Prochlorococcus marinus str. AS9601: one gene and its partner. The main gene of each other region encodes a partner of the protein of the gene in region 2 in a complex. Links are inferred from orthologs where the notes say so. Each region holds a gene or a part of one and is shown on either strand. Other genes may lie near its edges. The genes, in order: tig and rpsG.

The links.
Region 1: the proteins of rpsG (region 2) and tig are in contact, whole or in part, in a crystal structure (PDB 3GTY), measured with the Thermotoga maritima proteins. The link is inferred for Prochlorococcus marinus str. AS9601 from one-to-one orthologs. Residues at the interface, in WP_004081843.1 of Thermotoga maritima: Lys34, Lys52, Lys55, Glu59, Arg62, Gln63, Glu66, Asn67, Lys69, Val71, Arg95, Ala109, Lys110, Lys111, Gly112, Arg113, Pro114, Glu117, Glu121, Ile124, Ala125, Tyr127, Asn128, Asn129, Thr130, Gly131, Lys135, Asp139, Arg142, Met143; in WP_004081061.1 of Thermotoga maritima: Glu122, Val124, Val129, Leu130, Tyr133, Glu188, Gly259, Ile262, Tyr263, Glu266, Ser270, Glu273, Gln274, Glu277, Arg308, Gln311, Ile312, Ser315, Tyr316, Glu325, Arg329, Arg336, Leu363, Phe366, Trp367, Arg373, Leu377, Arg381, Leu384, Glu387.

What each region holds. Positions count from the first base shown.
Region 1 is NC_008816.1:1,597,035-1,604,481, reverse strand. The notes cover bases 4,247-7,180. They hold tig (trigger factor), read right to left. Parts: upstream 6,459-7,180; coding sequence 5,034-6,458; downstream 4,247-5,033. Other genes in these bases: A9601_RS17900 (aspartate-semialdehyde dehydrogenase), read left to right, coding at 6,583-7,180; clpP (ATP-dependent Clp endopeptidase proteolytic subunit ClpP), read right to left, coding at 4,324-4,968. Also shown: A9601_RS17925 (glycosyltransferase family 2 protein), read left to right, coding at 1-1,036; A9601_RS17920 (DNA polymerase III subunit gamma/tau), read right to left, coding at 1,038-2,792; ATP-dependent protease ATP-binding subunit ClpX, read right to left, coding at 2,850-4,217; more of A9601_RS17900, read left to right, coding at 7,181-7,447. UniProt on the Bacillus subtilis protein: Involved in protein export. Acts as a chaperone by maintaining the newly synthesized protein in an open conformation. Functions as a peptidyl-prolyl cis-trans isomerase.
Region 2 is NC_008816.1:1,449,797-1,459,008, reverse strand. Bases 1-2,900 are described here. They hold rpsG (30S ribosomal protein S7), read left to right. Parts: upstream 1-1,165; coding sequence 1,166-1,636; downstream 1,637-2,900. Other genes in these bases: fusA (elongation factor G), read left to right, coding at 1,734-2,900; rpsL (30S ribosomal protein S12), read left to right, coding at 766-1,140; gltB (glutamate synthase large subunit), read right to left, coding at 1-570. Also shown: more of fusA, read left to right, coding at 2,901-3,809; tuf (elongation factor Tu), read left to right, coding at 3,855-5,054; rpsJ (30S ribosomal protein S10), read left to right, coding at 5,153-5,473; A9601_RS17115 (LON peptidase substrate-binding domain-containing protein), read left to right, coding at 5,530-6,186; A9601_RS17110 (methyltransferase domain-containing protein), read left to right, coding at 6,187-7,122; pheA (prephenate dehydratase), read right to left, coding at 7,124-7,969; A9601_RS17100 (DUF1997 domain-containing protein), read left to right, coding at 8,022-8,540; A9601_RS17095 (ribonuclease HII), read right to left, coding at 8,526-9,143; A9601_RS17090 (Rne/Rng family ribonuclease), read right to left, coding at 9,100-9,212.

The DNA of each region.
Region 1 (7,447 bases), 140 kb from region 2 along the record:
GAATGTCATATCAAGATTAGTTGAAAGATTATTTAGTTTAGATTATCCAACAAATAAATTAAATATTCATATAATCGATGATGGTAGTTCTGATAAGACGCCTTTAATTTTAGATCGATTATCAAGACAATATGAAAAGCTAAAAGTCATAAGTCGTTCTCCAAATGCAGGAGGAGGAAAGTCAGGAGCTTTGAATTATGCCTTGAAATTTACCCATGGTGAATGGTTACTAGTTTTGGATGCTGATGCTGAATTAAAAAAAGATTCTTTGATAAGGTTATTTAGTTTTGTAGAAGAGGGTGATTGGTCTGCAGTTCAACTAAGAAAATCAGTAACAAATGTAAGTAAGAATTTTTTAACTTCCTGTCAGTCAATGGAGATGGCTATGGATGCAATCTTTCAATATGGAAGATTATCAGTTGCTGGAGTTTCCGAATTAAGGGGAAATGGTCAATTAATTAAGAAAGAAACATTATTAGCATGTGGTTCTTTTAATGAAGATACAGTTACAGATGATCTTGATTTGAGTTTAAGATTATTATTATCAAAATCTAGAATTGGAATCTTATGGGATCCTCCAGTCATGGAGGAGGCAGTTGAGAATTTAAATGCTTTATTAGCCCAAAGGCAAAGATGGGCAGAGGGGGGGTTGCAAAGATTCTTCGATTATGGAGATCAATTATTTACTAATAAAATTGATTATTTGCAGAAATTTGATTTAACTTACTTTTTCATCTTGCAATATGCATTACCAACCATTTCTATTTTTGATTTAGTTTTCAGTATTGCTTTTTTAGATTCACCAATTTACTGGCCTATTTCATTTACAGCTTTTATGTTATCTGGAATTGCTTTTTGGTACGGTTCTTCTTGTAAAAGTGAAGTACCTGTATTGCAAAAAAGCAATTTTTTGATGGTATTTGTATCGGTTTTTTATTTATCACATTGGTTTTTAGTAATCCCTTGGGTAACTATAAAGATGTCTATTTTTCCTAAAAAGATACTCTGGCGAAAGACTCTTCATACTGGAGTTTAATCTATTCATCAAGGTCTATAATTTCTCCATTAAAAAAATTTGCTAAATTTTTTGAACTATCATCATAAGTTTCCTCGTTGGAAATTTTTGTTGTCGAATTAGTTTTTGGTTCTATTTTTTTTATTGGTCGGAAATTATTTACTTCATTTTGGGTTATTTCTGGAGTGTTTGTAGGGTTACTTTTATTTAATTGTTTGGTTGAAAAATTAAGTATTATTCCATCTCCAAATATCTTTTTTACAGTATCTTCAATTATAACTTTTCTGCTTTTTATCATATTTTCCCAGTTTGGAGATAATGCAATTGTGATTTTCTCCGAATCAAAACTTTCAAGTTCGGCTTGTTGTGAAAGTAACATTCTTGTTGATGGTAACTCTACTTTAGAAAGAATTAATTCCCATTTATCTTTTAAATTTGATCGAGGATTATTTTGGTTATTTTCAGAAATATTTTCAATACTTTCTTTTTCAAGAACTTCAAATTTTTCTAATTTTTCCTCTTTTTTTTCGATCAATTCCTTGTGTGTTATCTCTTCTTGGATACTTGGTTTTGGAATCTCATGTGAAATATTTTCTTTATTAATTGGAATGTTTTTTCTACTTTCATGCTCCTCAGTCGTATTATTTTTACTTTCTTTTTTATTTTCCAAACTATTTATCTCTTGACTATCCAGAAGACCAGTTAAATGTATTTCTAACCAAAGCCTTGGATTATCACTTGATTTGATTTGATATTCAATATTTCTCAGATTATTATGCCAATTTACTATTTTAGATTTATTAATTGTTTTTGAGATTTTATCTAACTCATCTCGAAATTCATCAGAGGTATAATAAAGATCTGAATATTTGTTATTAGTAGTGTGTAATAGTAGATCTCTTGTTATATTCAACAATCCGATAATTATTTGAAGAGGTTCGTTTCCGGAATCATATAATTTGTTGCAAGTGTCAATTAATGACTCTGGATTATTCTCAACCAATGATTTAATCAGATTTGTTAATTCACTTTCTGATACTTCTCCTAGGAGGTTTTGGATACCGTTAATTGTTATCCCTTCTGGTAAAAGATTCAATTGTTCAAGGAGGCTTTGCGCATCTCTCATACCTCCATTAGACCTTTTTGCAATCATTTTTAACGCCTGAACTTCGTACTTAATGGATTCTTTTTCGGAGATTTCTGATAAATGTTGAAAAATATCACTAGGGCTTATTCTTCTAAAATCAAACTTTTGGCATCTACTTTTTATTGTATTTAATACTCTCTCAGGATTTGTTGTCGCAAGTATAAATACAACTCTTGAGGGCGGTTCTTCAATAGTTTTTAGTAACGCGTTTGAAGCTGCCGTTGAAAGCATATGACATTCATCAATTACATAGACTTTCCATCTCGCTTGAGTAGGAGCAAATCTCGCTCTTTCTATAATTTCTCTTATATTTTCTACTCCTGTATTTGATGCTGCATCAATCTCGATAATATCTAGAGCGCTCCCTTCTGTAATTTGTCTACATAAGTCACATTTACAACAAGGAGTTATAGTAGGTTGGTCGAATGCCTGGCAATTTAGAGATTTTGCAAAAATTCTTGCACTTGATGTTTTTCCAGTGCCTCTTGGACCATTAAAAAGATATGCAGGAGCAATTTTTTTTGTTAGTAGAGCCTGTTTGAGTGTAATGGATATAAATTTTTGCCCAACCAGTTCGTCTAAGTTGTTTGGTCTATATTTTTGATGAAAAGGTTTATGTATATTTGGCATTTATTTTTCATTAATTAGAAAAATTAGGGATTCAATTAAAAAAATTAAACTATAATTTTATGCAGACTCTTTAATGATTCTTTTTGATCCTGAAGGTAGTTTAACAATTTTAGATGAGAACAAATTATCTACCATTTTTTTCGTAATTGTGAATTCTTTTACATTTTCTTCAGAAGGCAAAGTATACATTATGTCTAGCATTAGCTCTTCAATTATTGATCTTAATGCTCTTGCACCTGTTTTTCTTTTGTATGCTTCATTTGCTATCGCTTCAACAGAATCAGGCTCAAATGATAATTCAACATTATCCATACTTAGCAAAGTTTTGAATTGCTTTACTAATGCATCTCTTGGTTGAGTCAAAATAGATTCTAAAGTTTCTTTAGTAAGACGATCTAATACAGCACAAACCGGAATTCTTCCAATAAATTCTGGAATTAGGCCATATTTCACTAAGTCATCTAATTCTAAATTTTTCAGGGAATCTCTTGGGTCTACTATTTTTTTTGTATCAACTTTGTTTTGATCTGAATTGGTGGTAAAACCTATAGAGTGTTTACCCATACGCTTTTGAACGATATCCTCTAAACCTATAAAAGCTCCCCCACAAATAAATAGTATTTGACTCGTATCAATTTGGATACAGTCATGATACGGATGTTTTCTTCCGCCTTGTGGTGGCACATTAGCAATTGTTCCTTCAAGCATTTTTAATAAAGCTTGCTGTACTCCTTCACCAGAGACATCTCTAGTAATTGAGGGATTCTCGCTTTTTCTTGCAATTTTATCTATTTCATCAATATAAATAATTCCTTTTTGAGCTAGTTCTACATTCATTTCTGATTTCTGTAGAAGTCTTAAAAGTATGTTTTCAACATCCTCCCCAACATATCCAGCTTCTGTCAAAGTCGTTGCATCAGCTACTGCAAAAGGAACATCTAAAAACTCTGCTAAAGTTTGCGCCAATAATGTTTTTCCACTTCCAGTAGGGCCGATGAGTAAAATATTTGATTTTTGTAATTTAGTTGCTTGTGAATCTGTTGCATTGTTATTTTTACTATCTTCTTTAACTTTCCAAGCTAATCGCTTGTAGTGATTGTATACGGCGACTGATAATATTTTTTTTGCGGATTCTTGTCCAACAACTTGATTATCTAGAAAACTTTTAATTTCTAATGGCTTAGGAATTGAGGTTAATTCTAAAGGAACAGATTTTTTTGGATTATCAGTTGGTAATTTCTTTTTTACTTGCGGAGGGTTGTTTGTGTTCGCTTGATTATCAAGTAGTTCTTCATCGAGAATTTCATTACAAAGATCTATGCACTCATCACAGATATAAACCCCAGGACCAGCTATAAGCTTTCTTACTTGGTCTTGTGATTTACCGCAAAATGAACATTTAAGATGGGCGTCGAATTTAGCCATCGATAATAAGTTTTTAAAAGTGAAAGGTGTTAAATATTCCCTATTCACTAGGATTGCTTATAAATATCGATTCGTCATCTTATTCTTAAAAAATCAGAACCCCTTGTCACTTTTTGATAACTTTATCAATTAATCCATATTCGACTGCTTCTGAGGGAGATAAAAAATAATCTCTTTCTGTGTCTTCATTAATTTTTTCTAAAGGTTGACCAGTATGTTCTGCTAAAAGCGAATTTAATGTTTTCTTGAGAAAAAGTATTTCTTTAGCTTGTATTTCAATCTCTACTGCTTGACCTTGTGCACCTCCTAGAGGTTGATGAATCATAATCCTAGAATTAGGTAAAGCCAATCTTTTCCCCTTTGCTCCTCCAGAAAGAAGAAATGCCCCCATACTTGCCGCTACTCCAAAGCATATTGTCACTACATCAGGGGATATTTGCTGCATAGTATCGTATATTGCCATTCCTGCAGTTACTGAGCCACCAGGAGAATTGATATATATTTGTATGTCTTTTTCGGGATCTTCCGCTTCAAGAAATAATAATTGTGCAACAAGTGAATCAGATACTTGATCATTAATTCCAGTACCTAAAAAAATTATTCTCTCCCTTAATAGTCTTGAATAAATATCAAAAGCTCTTTCTCCTCTACCTGATTGTTCTATAACAGTAGGAACAGCAGCAATGGTTTTATTGTTACTTTCGTAAGAACTTATTGAGCTTTGGATTAAATGTTTTTTTTCTGAGTTCACAAAATAGTTTTCGTCTTATAAATAATTTAAGGGGTTTTTGTCTAATTAGTAGGAAATTTCATAAATTATTTTTTTTCTTTTTTATTTTGAGTTTTTGTAGTTTTTGTAGTTTTTGACGCAGTTTTTGTGGCTTTTGTTGTTTTTGAGGTTTTTGTAGCTTTAGAAGTTTTTGTAGTTTTTTCTTTTACTTCAGAATTTTCTTCAAGCCAAATGATTAATTTTTCTTTGAGTAAATCGTTAGTTAATACTTCTGTTAGTTTTTTAATATCTATTTGTTTTGAAGATTGAGAGATTGCATCTTCATAATCTTTCATTTTTGAATCAATTTCATCTTGCTCAACTTTTATGTTTTCAGTTTCAGCTAATGCTTTTAAAGCTAAATTTCTTTGAACATTTTTTTCAGCTTGAGGCCTTGTGGAATCTGCTAATGACTTAACTAATTCTGGAGTGAAAGTAGATTTAACATCAAGACCTTGTTGAGCGAATCTTTGAGCGGTTTGTTCAATATTATTCCTCACTTCTATATCAATCATAGATTTTGGAATTTCAGCAACCAATTCGTTTGTTAAGGCATCTAATAAAGCTTCAATTTTGATATCTTTTTGAGTTTTTTCAAAATTGTCTTTAAGTTGCTTTTCAATATCTTTCTTTAACTCTTTTAATGATTCTTTGTTGCCAGACTGTTTTGCAAAATCGTCATTAAGTTCAGGCAATTCTTTTTCCTTAAGATCCTTAAGATTTACTTCAAAAATTGCTTCTTTGCCTCTTGAATCCTCATGAGAATAATCATCAGGAAATTTAAGGTTAAGTGTTTTAGTATCACCAATTTTCATCTTTACGATTCCCTCAACGAAACCGGGAATCATTTTGTTCTTTTCTAACTCAAGATCCATTGATTCACTTGTTCCACCATCAATCTCTTTACCAGAATCTTTATATTTTCCTTTGAAACTAACTACAGCAATATCTCCTAATTTTGCTGCTCTATTGGTAACTGGAATAATGTTTGCAAACTGATTTCTAGATTTTTCTAGCGCTTCATCTATTGACTTAGGATCAAACTTTGTCTTTGATATTTCAACACTAAGTCCTTTGGATTTTTTAAGTTTTAATTCTGGGGCAACATCAGTTTGAAGAGTAACCTTAAGTGATTTTTCAGGACTAAACTTTGCAAGTAAAGATTCAAATCCATCCACCAATTCTGGCTCACTTAGTGGCTCTATAGATTTTATTTTTAACGCTTCTTGCCATGATTTATCAATAATTTTTTCCAGAGCAGAAGCATGTAATTGTGTGATGCCAATTCTTTGGATTAAGACTTGTTTAGGAATCTTACCAAGTCTAAATCCCGGAATTTTAGCTGAACGACTGATAGAATTGATTGTTTCATTTACACACGTTTTGCATGTCTCAGATGGTATTTCTAATTCGAATGAAATTCTACTTTGAGGCAGAGGAGTTGTTTTGACTATTAGTGCATCTTTAGCCATGTTTTTCTAAGTTATTACTTTGAACCGAATCTTAATTATTTCACATTATGTGATTTCCTTGAAAGTTAATTTTTTGATAAAGTAAAAAAAATAGTCAATCTATTCATAAAAATCATTTTAAAGTGTGAGACAATTTCCTTATTTGCCTAATAGGCCATTAAAAGTTGCTGTTTTAGGTTCTTCAGGTGCTGTGGGATCTGAATTGCTAAAAATTCTTGAACAACGTGATTTCCCAATATCAGAATTGGTCTTGCTTTCATCAGAGCGGTCAGAAGGAAAAAAAATTATTTGGAAAGGTGAAGAACTAGTTACAAAAAAAACAACTAAGGAAGAATTTAAGAATCTTGATCTAGTTTTGGCGTCAGCTGGCGGAAGTATTTCAAAAAAGTGGTTATCTACCATTATTGATCAAAATGCTTTACTGATAGATAATTCAAGTGCTTTCAGATTAGATAAGAACGTTCCTCTTATAGTCCCTGAAGTTAATGCTAGTGACGTACTTAATCATGATGGGGTAATAGCCAATCCAAACTGCACTACCATTTTGTTGACATTAGTTTTAGCTCCATTAAACAAACTTTCTACTATTCAAAGAGTTATTGTCTCAACATATCAATCTGTCAGTGGTGCAGGCCAACTGGCGATGGAGGAACTAAAACTTTTAACTGAAAAATATCTTCAAGGAAATCCTCAAAAAAGTGAAGTTTTGCCATACTCCCTTGCTTTTAATTTGTTTTTACATAATTCTCCTATGCTTTCAAATAATTACTGCGAAGAAGAGATGAAAATGGTTAATGAGACAAGGAAAATATTAAATATTGCTGATTTAAAGCTCTCTGCTACATGTGTTCGAGTCCCAGTTCTAAGAGCACATTCTGAATCGATCAACATTGAATTTGCCGATGTAGTTGAGCCTAAAGAAGCTCTTGAAGAATTAAAAAAATCTCCTGGAATTGAAATTATTGAGGATTACAAAAATAATAGATTTC
Region 2 (9,212 bases):
AACATGATTTTTGAGAGTTTCTCTTATGATTTTCTCAATTCTTTTTCTTAATTGGAATAGAATTTTCTCAATATTCTGATGATCTTTTTTGTCTATACATAAAATCCACTGACATATAAAGGGGGCATTTGTCTTAGCTAAAGGACCCAAGATTTCATTATTAACAGGTACTGTTCTCCAAAATGTTTCGTTGACATTTAATTTTTCTGCTTCCTTATCACATATTGATTTACATAATTCAATTTTCTCTTTTTTGTTAGGCATAAAAACCATGCCTAACCCTTTATCGGATTCTTTTTTATTTTTAAGATTGACTTCTTTTTCTAAGTAGTTCCATGGAATTGAACATAAAATGCCTGCTCCATCTCCTGAGTCACTATCTCCTCCACAACCTCCTCTATGTTCCATGCAGTTCAGACCTTTTATGGATTGTTTAAGGATCCAGTTACTTTCTATTCCTTTGACATTTGCTATGAAACCAACCCCACACGCATCTTTCTCCCCAATTATTCCATTTGGGGAATAACTATCTTGATATGGTCCACCGATTCTTTTGATACTCTCTCCCATAGATTATTTAATTATATTTAGTTATTTATGTATTTCTATTATAAAAATAAATATGAAAATAAATCTAAAGATAATGAATATTTACCAAAGAATTTTAATTTGACAAATTTTGAAAAAAATATAATCAAAAAGTTTTAGTTGGTACTCATAAAAGGTTATGATAGTTAAATCTTTATTTTTATCTAAGTATATTAGATGCCCACCATCTCACAATTAGTAGGTTCAGAAAGAAAACGTCTGACGAAGAAAACAAAATCTCCTGCATTAAAAGCTTGCCCTGAAAGAAGAGGTGTATGTACGAGAGTTTATACATCAACACCTAAAAAACCTAATTCAGCTCTAAGAAAAGTCGCAAGGGTAAGATTAACTTCTGGTTTCGAAGTAACTGCTTATATTCCTGGGATTGGACATAATCTTCAAGAACATTCTGTAGTGCTACTTAGGGGTGGAAGAGTTAAAGATTTGCCAGGAGTTAGGTATCATATAATTAGAGGAACTTTAGATACAGCTGGAGTCAAAGATAGACGTCAATCCAGATCTAAGTATGGAGCGAAGGCTCCAAAAGATTAATTTGTAAACATCACTTTTTAAAAACATGTCACGTCGTAATGCAGCAGTAAAAAGACCAGTTCTTCCAGATCCTCAATTCAATAGTCGTCTGGCTTCAATGATGATTTCTCGATTGATGAAGCATGGTAAAAAATCTACAGCTCAAAGAATATTGTCTGATGCTTTTTCCTTAATAAGCGAGAGAACAGGTGGGAATGCAGTCGAATTATTTGAAACAGCCGTAAAAAATGCTACTCCTCTTGTCGAGGTACGAGCTAGAAGAGTTGGTGGTGCAACATATCAAGTACCTATGGAAGTTCGCCAAGAGAGGGGTACGGCTATGGCATTAAGATGGCTTGTTACATTTTCGCGTGCAAGGAATGGCAAAAGCATGTCTCAAAAACTTGCTGGTGAGTTGATGGATGCGGCAAATGAAACTGGTAGTTCAGTTAAAAAAAGAGAAGATACTCATAAAATGGCTGAAGCTAATAAAGCTTTTGCACATTACAGATATTAATTTCATCAAAAAGGTACTTAAGTAGTTTATTATTATTAAAGTTTGCTTTAAGAGCGAACTATATTTATTAAAAATTATTTTATTTGGAGCTTTAAAATTGGCACGCGACTTTCCCCTAGAACGAGTAAGAAACATAGGTATAGCCGCTCATATTGATGCTGGGAAGACTACAACTACTGAAAGAATTTTGTTTTATTCAGGAGTTGTTCACAAGATAGGAGAAGTGCATGATGGTGCTGCAGTGACAGATTGGATGGCTCAAGAACGAGAAAGAGGAATAACTATAACTGCTGCTGCAATATCAACTAGCTGGCAAGATCACAGAATTAATATTATTGATACGCCTGGACACGTTGATTTCACTATTGAAGTGGAAAGATCAATGAGAGTCTTGGACGGGGTCATAGCCGTATTTTGCGCGGTTGGAGGAGTTCAGCCTCAATCTGAAACAGTTTGGCGTCAAGCTGATAGATATTCTGTTCCAAGAATGGTTTTTGTTAATAAAATGGACAGGACTGGTGCGGATTTTCTAAAAGTTAATAAACAAATTAAAGATCGATTAAAGGCAAATGCACTCCCAATTCAGCTGCCTATCGGAGCTGAAGGTGATCTTACAGGCATTATTGATTTAGTAGCCAACAAAGCTTATCTTTACAAAAACGATTTGGGTACTGATATTGAAGAAGCACCAATTCCATCAGAAATGGAGGAAGAAGCTGCTGAGTGGAGATTCAAGTTGATGGAAAGTGTCGCAGAAAATGATGAAGAGTTAATTGAAATTTTCCTCGAAACAGGAGAACTATCTGAAGAACAACTTAAAAAAGGAATTAGGGAAGGGGTTTTAAAACATGGATTGGTGCCTGTACTATGCGGTTCAGCTTTTAAGAATAAAGGTGTTCAACTTGTATTAGACGCTGTAGTTGATTACTTGCCAGCTCCAGTTGACGTGAAACCAATACAAGGTGTTTTGCCAAGCGGTAAAGAAGATATTAGACCGTCAGATGATAATGCTCCTTTTAGTGCATTAGCTTTCAAAGTGATGTCAGATCCCTACGGGAAATTAACTTTTGTGAGAATGTATTCAGGTGTTCTTTCAAAAGGAAGCTATGTAATGAATTCCACTAAGGATGCTAAAGAGAGAATTTCTAGATTAGTGATTCTTAAGGCTGATGAAAGAGAGGAGGTTGATGAATTGAGGGCTGGGGATTTAGGAGCTGTATTAGGTCTTAAGAACACAACAACTGGAGATACTCTTTGTAACACAGAAGATCCAATAGTTTTGGAGACATTGTTTATCCCTGAACCTGTTATCTCGGTGGCTGTTGAGCCAAAAACTAAAGGTGACATGGAAAAATTATCAAAAGCTTTAACTGCTTTGTCTGAAGAAGATCCAACTTTTAGAGTAAGTACTGATCCTGAGACAAATCAAACTGTTATTGCAGGTATGGGTGAGTTGCACTTAGAAATCCTTGTTGACAGAATGTTAAGGGAATTTAAGGTTGAAGCAAATATAGGAGCTCCTCAGGTTTCATATAGGGAGACCATTAGGTCTAGTTCTAAAGGTGAAGGTAAATATGCAAGACAAACAGGAGGAAAAGGCCAATATGGTCATGTAATTATTGAAATGGAACCAGCCGAAGTTGGTAAAGGTTTTGAATTTGTAAACAAAATTGTAGGTGGAGCCGTACCAAAAGAGTATATTGGACCTGCATCTAATGGGATGAAAGAAACCTGTGAATCTGGTGTTCTTGCCGGTTATCCACTCATTGATGTAAAAGTAACACTAGTCGATGGTTCATTCCACGATGTAGACTCATCTGAAATGGCCTTCAAAATTGCAGGTTCCATGGCTTTTAAAGACGGGGTTAAAAAATGCAATCCTGTCCTTTTAGAGCCTATGATGAAAGTTGAGGTCGAAAGTCCTGATGACTTTCTTGGATCTGTAATTGGTGATCTTTCTTCTAGAAGAGGTCAAGTAGAAGGACAATCTGTTGATGATGGATTGTCTAAGGTACAGGCCAAAGTGCCCTTAGCCGAAATGTTCGGTTATGCCACTCAACTCCGATCAATGACTCAAGGTCGGGGTATATTTTCAATGGAGTTCGCAAATTATGAGGAAGTACCTCGTAATGTTGCTGAAGCTATCATTTCCAAGAATCAGGGCAACTCCTGATCTCTAAACTAAAACACTCTTAAACCCTCGATTCTTTAATTCAAAATGGCTCGCGAGAAGTTCGAAAGGAACAAACCACATGTCAACATAGGTACTATTGGCCATGTTGATCATGGAAAAACAACATTAACTGCTGCTATTACAAATGTTTTAGCTAAAAAAGGTCAAGCTCAAGCTCAAGACTATGGAGACATTGATGGTGCTCCTGAAGAAAGAGAGCGTGGCATTACCATCAATACAGCTCATGTTGAATACGAAACTGAAGGCAGGCATTATGCTCATGTTGATTGCCCAGGTCATGCTGATTATGTGAAAAACATGATCACAGGCGCCGCCCAGATGGACGGAGCTATCTTAGTCTGTGCAGCTACTGATGGTCCTATGGCTCAAACAAAAGAACATATTCTTTTAGCTAAACAGGTTGGAGTTCCTGCTCTTGTAGTTGCTCTCAATAAGTGCGACATGGTCGATGATGAAGAAATTATTGAACTCGTCGAAATGGAAATTAGAGAACTGTTAGATAGTTATGACTTCCCCGGAGATGACATACCTATAGTTCAAGTTTCAGGTTTAAAAGCACTCGAAGGTGATACTACTTGGGAATCAAAGATTGAAGAATTAATGAAAGCAGTTGATGCTAGTATTCCCGAACCAGAAAGAGAAGTTGATAAACCATTCTTGATGGCAGTTGAAGACGTTTTCTCAATTACTGGTAGAGGAACTGTTGCTACTGGAAGAATTGAGAGAGGTAAAGTTAAGGTTGGAGAAGAAGTAGAAATAGTCGGAATAAGAGATACAAGAGTAACAACTGTTACTGGAGTTGAAATGTTCCGAAAACTTCTTGATGAAGGTATGGCTGGCGATAATGTTGGTTTACTTTTACGTGGTGTTCAGAAAGAGGATATTGAGAGAGGAATGGTTCTTGTTAAGAAAGGATCTATTACCCCTCATACTCAGTTTGAAGGAGAAGTTTATGTTCTCAAAAAAGAAGAGGGAGGAAGACATACTCCTTTCTTTGCAGGATATAGACCTCAGTTTTACATCAGAACAACTGATGTGACAGGTCAAATAACTGCATTTACATCGGATGATGGTTCTAATGTTGAAATGGTTATGCCAGGAGACAGAATCAAGATGACTGGAGAATTGATTTGTCCAGTAGCTATTGAACAAGGTATGAGATTCGCTATACGTGAAGGTGGACGTACCATAGGTGCTGGAGTTGTTTCTAAAATACTCAAATAATATTTTTGAATTTTAAAAATTAACCTCAATCATCTAGTATAGGTTTATGGATAAGGGTCATTTAATCAATGACCCTCCACTAGAAGTTATCTGAAATTATGACTGCATCAATCGCACAACAAAAAATAAGAATTAGGCTCAAAGCATTTGATAGAAGAATGCTTGATTTATCTTGTGACAAAATAATTCAAACTGCTGATACCACTTCTGCCTCAGCAATAGGTCCAATACCTTTACCTACAAAAAGGAAGATTTATTGTGTCCTAAGATCACCACATGTTGATAAAGATTCTAGAGAGCATTTTGAAACAAGAACACATCGAAGAATAATAGATATCTACAGTCCTTCTGCAAAAACTATTGACGCTTTAATGAAACTTGATCTCCCTAGTGGTGTAGATATAGAAGTTAAACTTTAAAAAATCCCGAAATCGTCCTAAATTTACTAGTATAAAAATAATGAAATGAGGTTTAAATGGGAGAACTCTCAGTAAGGGAATTACCTTTATTTCCTTTGCCAGAGGTAGTCCTTTTTCCTCAAGAAGTATTGCCTTTACATATTTTTGAATCTAGATATAGGATTATGCTCCAAACTGTTCTTGAGAGCGATTCTATGTTTGGAGTTATTAAGTGGGATCCAACTTCTAAAAGTATGGCTAACGTTGGATGTTGCGCTCAAATTATAAAACACCAAACTGCTGAAGATGGTAGAAGTAACATTATCACTCTAGGCCAACAGAGATTTCAAATCTTAGAAATTACCCGTTCGACGCCATTTTGTTCTGCGATGGTTAGTTGGATTAGTGATGAGAATATTGATGACCTTCAAAAATTAGATTCTTTAAGAGATTCAGTAAAAGAAGCACTTGGTGATGTTATTACATTAACAAGTAAATTGACTAATACTAAAAAAAATCTACCTGATAAATTACCTAACAACCCAATGGATTTATCATTTTGGATAGGAGCTCATTTGGGCGGTCCTGTTGCGGAGGAACAGCAAAGACTTTTAGAGGAAAGAAATACTTTTACCCGTTTACAGAGAGAATATGAAATGCTTGATCATACAAGAAAACAACTTGCAGCAAGAACGGCATTGAAAGAAAGTTTTCCTGATATAAAAGAAAATTAAATGATTGATTTATTATTCCCTTTTTTTATACTTTTTTTACTCTTTCTAGTCCTTGCAATAATTTGGAGAAATAATGCTAGAAAATACATTTCTTCCGGTACAGTAGCTTCTGCATATGATGCTTGGACCAACGATAAATTACTTGAGAGATTATGGGGAGAACATATACATTTGGGTTTTTATCCCTTAGGAAACAAAAATACTGATTTTAGAAAGGCTAAAGTTCAGTTTGTTCATGAATTAGTCAAATGGAGTGGTTTAGATAAATTGCCACGGGGATCCAGAATACTCGACGTAGGTTGCGGAATAGGGGGGAGTTCTAGGATTCTTGCAGAATATTATGGGTTTAATGTCACTGGCATTACAATTAGTCCGGCTCAAGTTAAAAGAGCAAGAGAACTTACTCCTCATGGGCTAAATTGCAACTTCCAAGTTATGGATGCTTTAAATTTGAAATTTGAAAATGGATCATTTGATGCCATCTGGAGTGTTGAGGCTGGCGCACACATGAATAATAAAACTAGGTTTGCAGATGAAATGATGAGAACCCTAAGACCTGGAGGGTATCTAGCATTGGCAGATTGGAACTCAAGAGACCTCCATGCATATCCCCCATCATTTTTTGAAAAGTTAGTTCTTAAACAATTACTTGAACAATGGGTACATCCTAATTTTATTAGCATAAATGAATTCAGTAACATTCTTAGAACAAACGAAAATAGTTCAGGAAGAGTTATATCAGAAAATTGGAATACCTATACAAATCCTTCATGGTATGACTCCATTTTTGAAGGTATTCGAAGACCCTTTGTAATTTTGTCGCTTGGCCCATTTGCGATAGTGAAGTCGATTAGAGAAATACCAACAATACTTCTCATGAATTGGGCATTTAGAAAAGGTTTAATGGAGTTTGGAGTTTATAAATGTAGAGGATAAGTTAATCTAGTTCAACATTTTCAGAAAAATAATTTCCAAAATCAACAAAATTCTTACAAAGCGGCTTTATTTTATTTTTTAACTCAAGAAAACTTTTTATATTTTTTTGATTATTGATTTCTACATCTATATAAATTATGTATTCGCCTAATTCTCTTTTTGAAGGTCTCGATTCAATTTTACTCATATTAAATCCAAAATCTGCAATATAATTTATAGCTTTAAGCAAAGCGCCAGGTTTATTTGAAATTAATGAGAAAGCAAAACTGGCAATATTAGCTAAATTTGAATTTGATTCTTTGCTCAATAAAACAAATCTAGTGCAATTACCTGGAACATCATTAATAGGAAAGGCTAATTCTTTAAGTCCTTCGATTTGAATTATTGATTTTGAACCGATAGCAGCTCTGAATTTACTCCCTTTTACCATATTGACAGCTTCTGATGTTGAGTTTGTTGGGAGGGGAATTGCATTTGGAAGATTCTCAGATAACCATTCTGAACATTGAGCTAATGCTTGAGGATGAGATAATACTTCTGAAATGCTTGAAAGTTCTCCATCACTAATTAATGCATGTTTTATAGGTAAAACAATTGCTTTATTTATAAAAATTTCAGGAAATTTCCATAGGGCATCTAGAGTAGCTGTAACTCCACCTTCTACAGAATTTTCTATAGGGACTACAGCAGCATCACAATTGTTATAAGCTATTGATTTAATGACCGAATGTAACCCGTTACATGGTACAAATATAGGTGAATGAAAATTGGCAAGCTTTGATAATATATGGGCTGCTTTTTCTGCGTATGTTCCTTGAGGACCTAAATATGCAACTTGTTTGGGCATGATTAATCGTAAAAAAAAAAGAGATCAAATAAGCATTGGAGGAATATAGAAAATGCTATTGTCTTTTGATGCTAAACAGAAACTTAAGCTTTCTGTAACACGTAATAAAGAATATCTTTCTAAATATCTTTTGGAAGAAGAAAGAGTTGTTGGAGCAATGCTTGACTCCAAAAAATTAGTACCAGAAGGAGTAGGTAGATATAAGTATACAGTAACAAGTTTTAAGGTTTTTCAATTGGATATTAACCCTGTTGTCTCAATTGCGGTAGAAAATAAAGATGGAATTTTAAAAATGAGTGCTCTTGAAAGTACATTGGATGGTTTGGGTATGGTTGATGATTTTAATCTTATTTTGAAAGCAAATTTGGAAGCAACTGATATTGGCTTAGAAGGGGAGGCGCTTCTTGGAGTATCTGTAAGCCAACCCCCTCTACTGAAGCTGGTACCAAGGAAGATTTTGGAATCTACTGGTCATTCGGTGTTAAATGGGATTCTGTTGGGTATAAAGTCAAGGGTTCAACAGCAGCTCGTAAAAGATTTTTTAGAATGGTGTGAATTAAATAAGTTTTGATTTTTTTAAAAAACTTTTCCTATGAAGTTCAGTTATTCCATTTTTTTTGATTAATGAAAGATGCTCTCTGGTTCCATAACCTTTATTTTTAAATATCAAGTATCCTGAGTAATTTTTTTCTAACCTCTCCATTAGATTATCGCGTGAAACTTTGGCAACTATGCTTGCTGAAGCTATCGAGATAAACTTTGAATCTCCTGATACTATGTTTTTCTGAATTCCGTTCCATGGTCTTAATAATAAGGGGCCATCAATTATTAATTCAGATGGCTTTTCTTTTAATTTTCTTAAAGCTCTTATCATTGAAAGTTCCGTCGCAACCCTAATACCTAACTTATCTATTTCTCTGGCCGAAGATTGCCCAATTCCATAATCTGAAGAGAGTAATAAAATTTTTGGTAAAAGTAATTTTCTTTTTTTGGGAGTTAGTTTTTTACTATCTGTTACTCCAAATTGTTTTAAGATAAATTTATTTTTTTCTGTTAATACTACAGCTGCTGCAAAAACTGGACCAAAAATTGCTCCCTTTCCAACTTCATCTATTCCAACTTCTGATACTTTATTCAATGCTTGCTGAAGATCTTCTTCTTTTTTTTCTTGCATTGTTTAGCTCATCTGTAAGTTCAATTTGATCCTTTTTATCTGTAGATACAACTTCATTACTTTCATTAG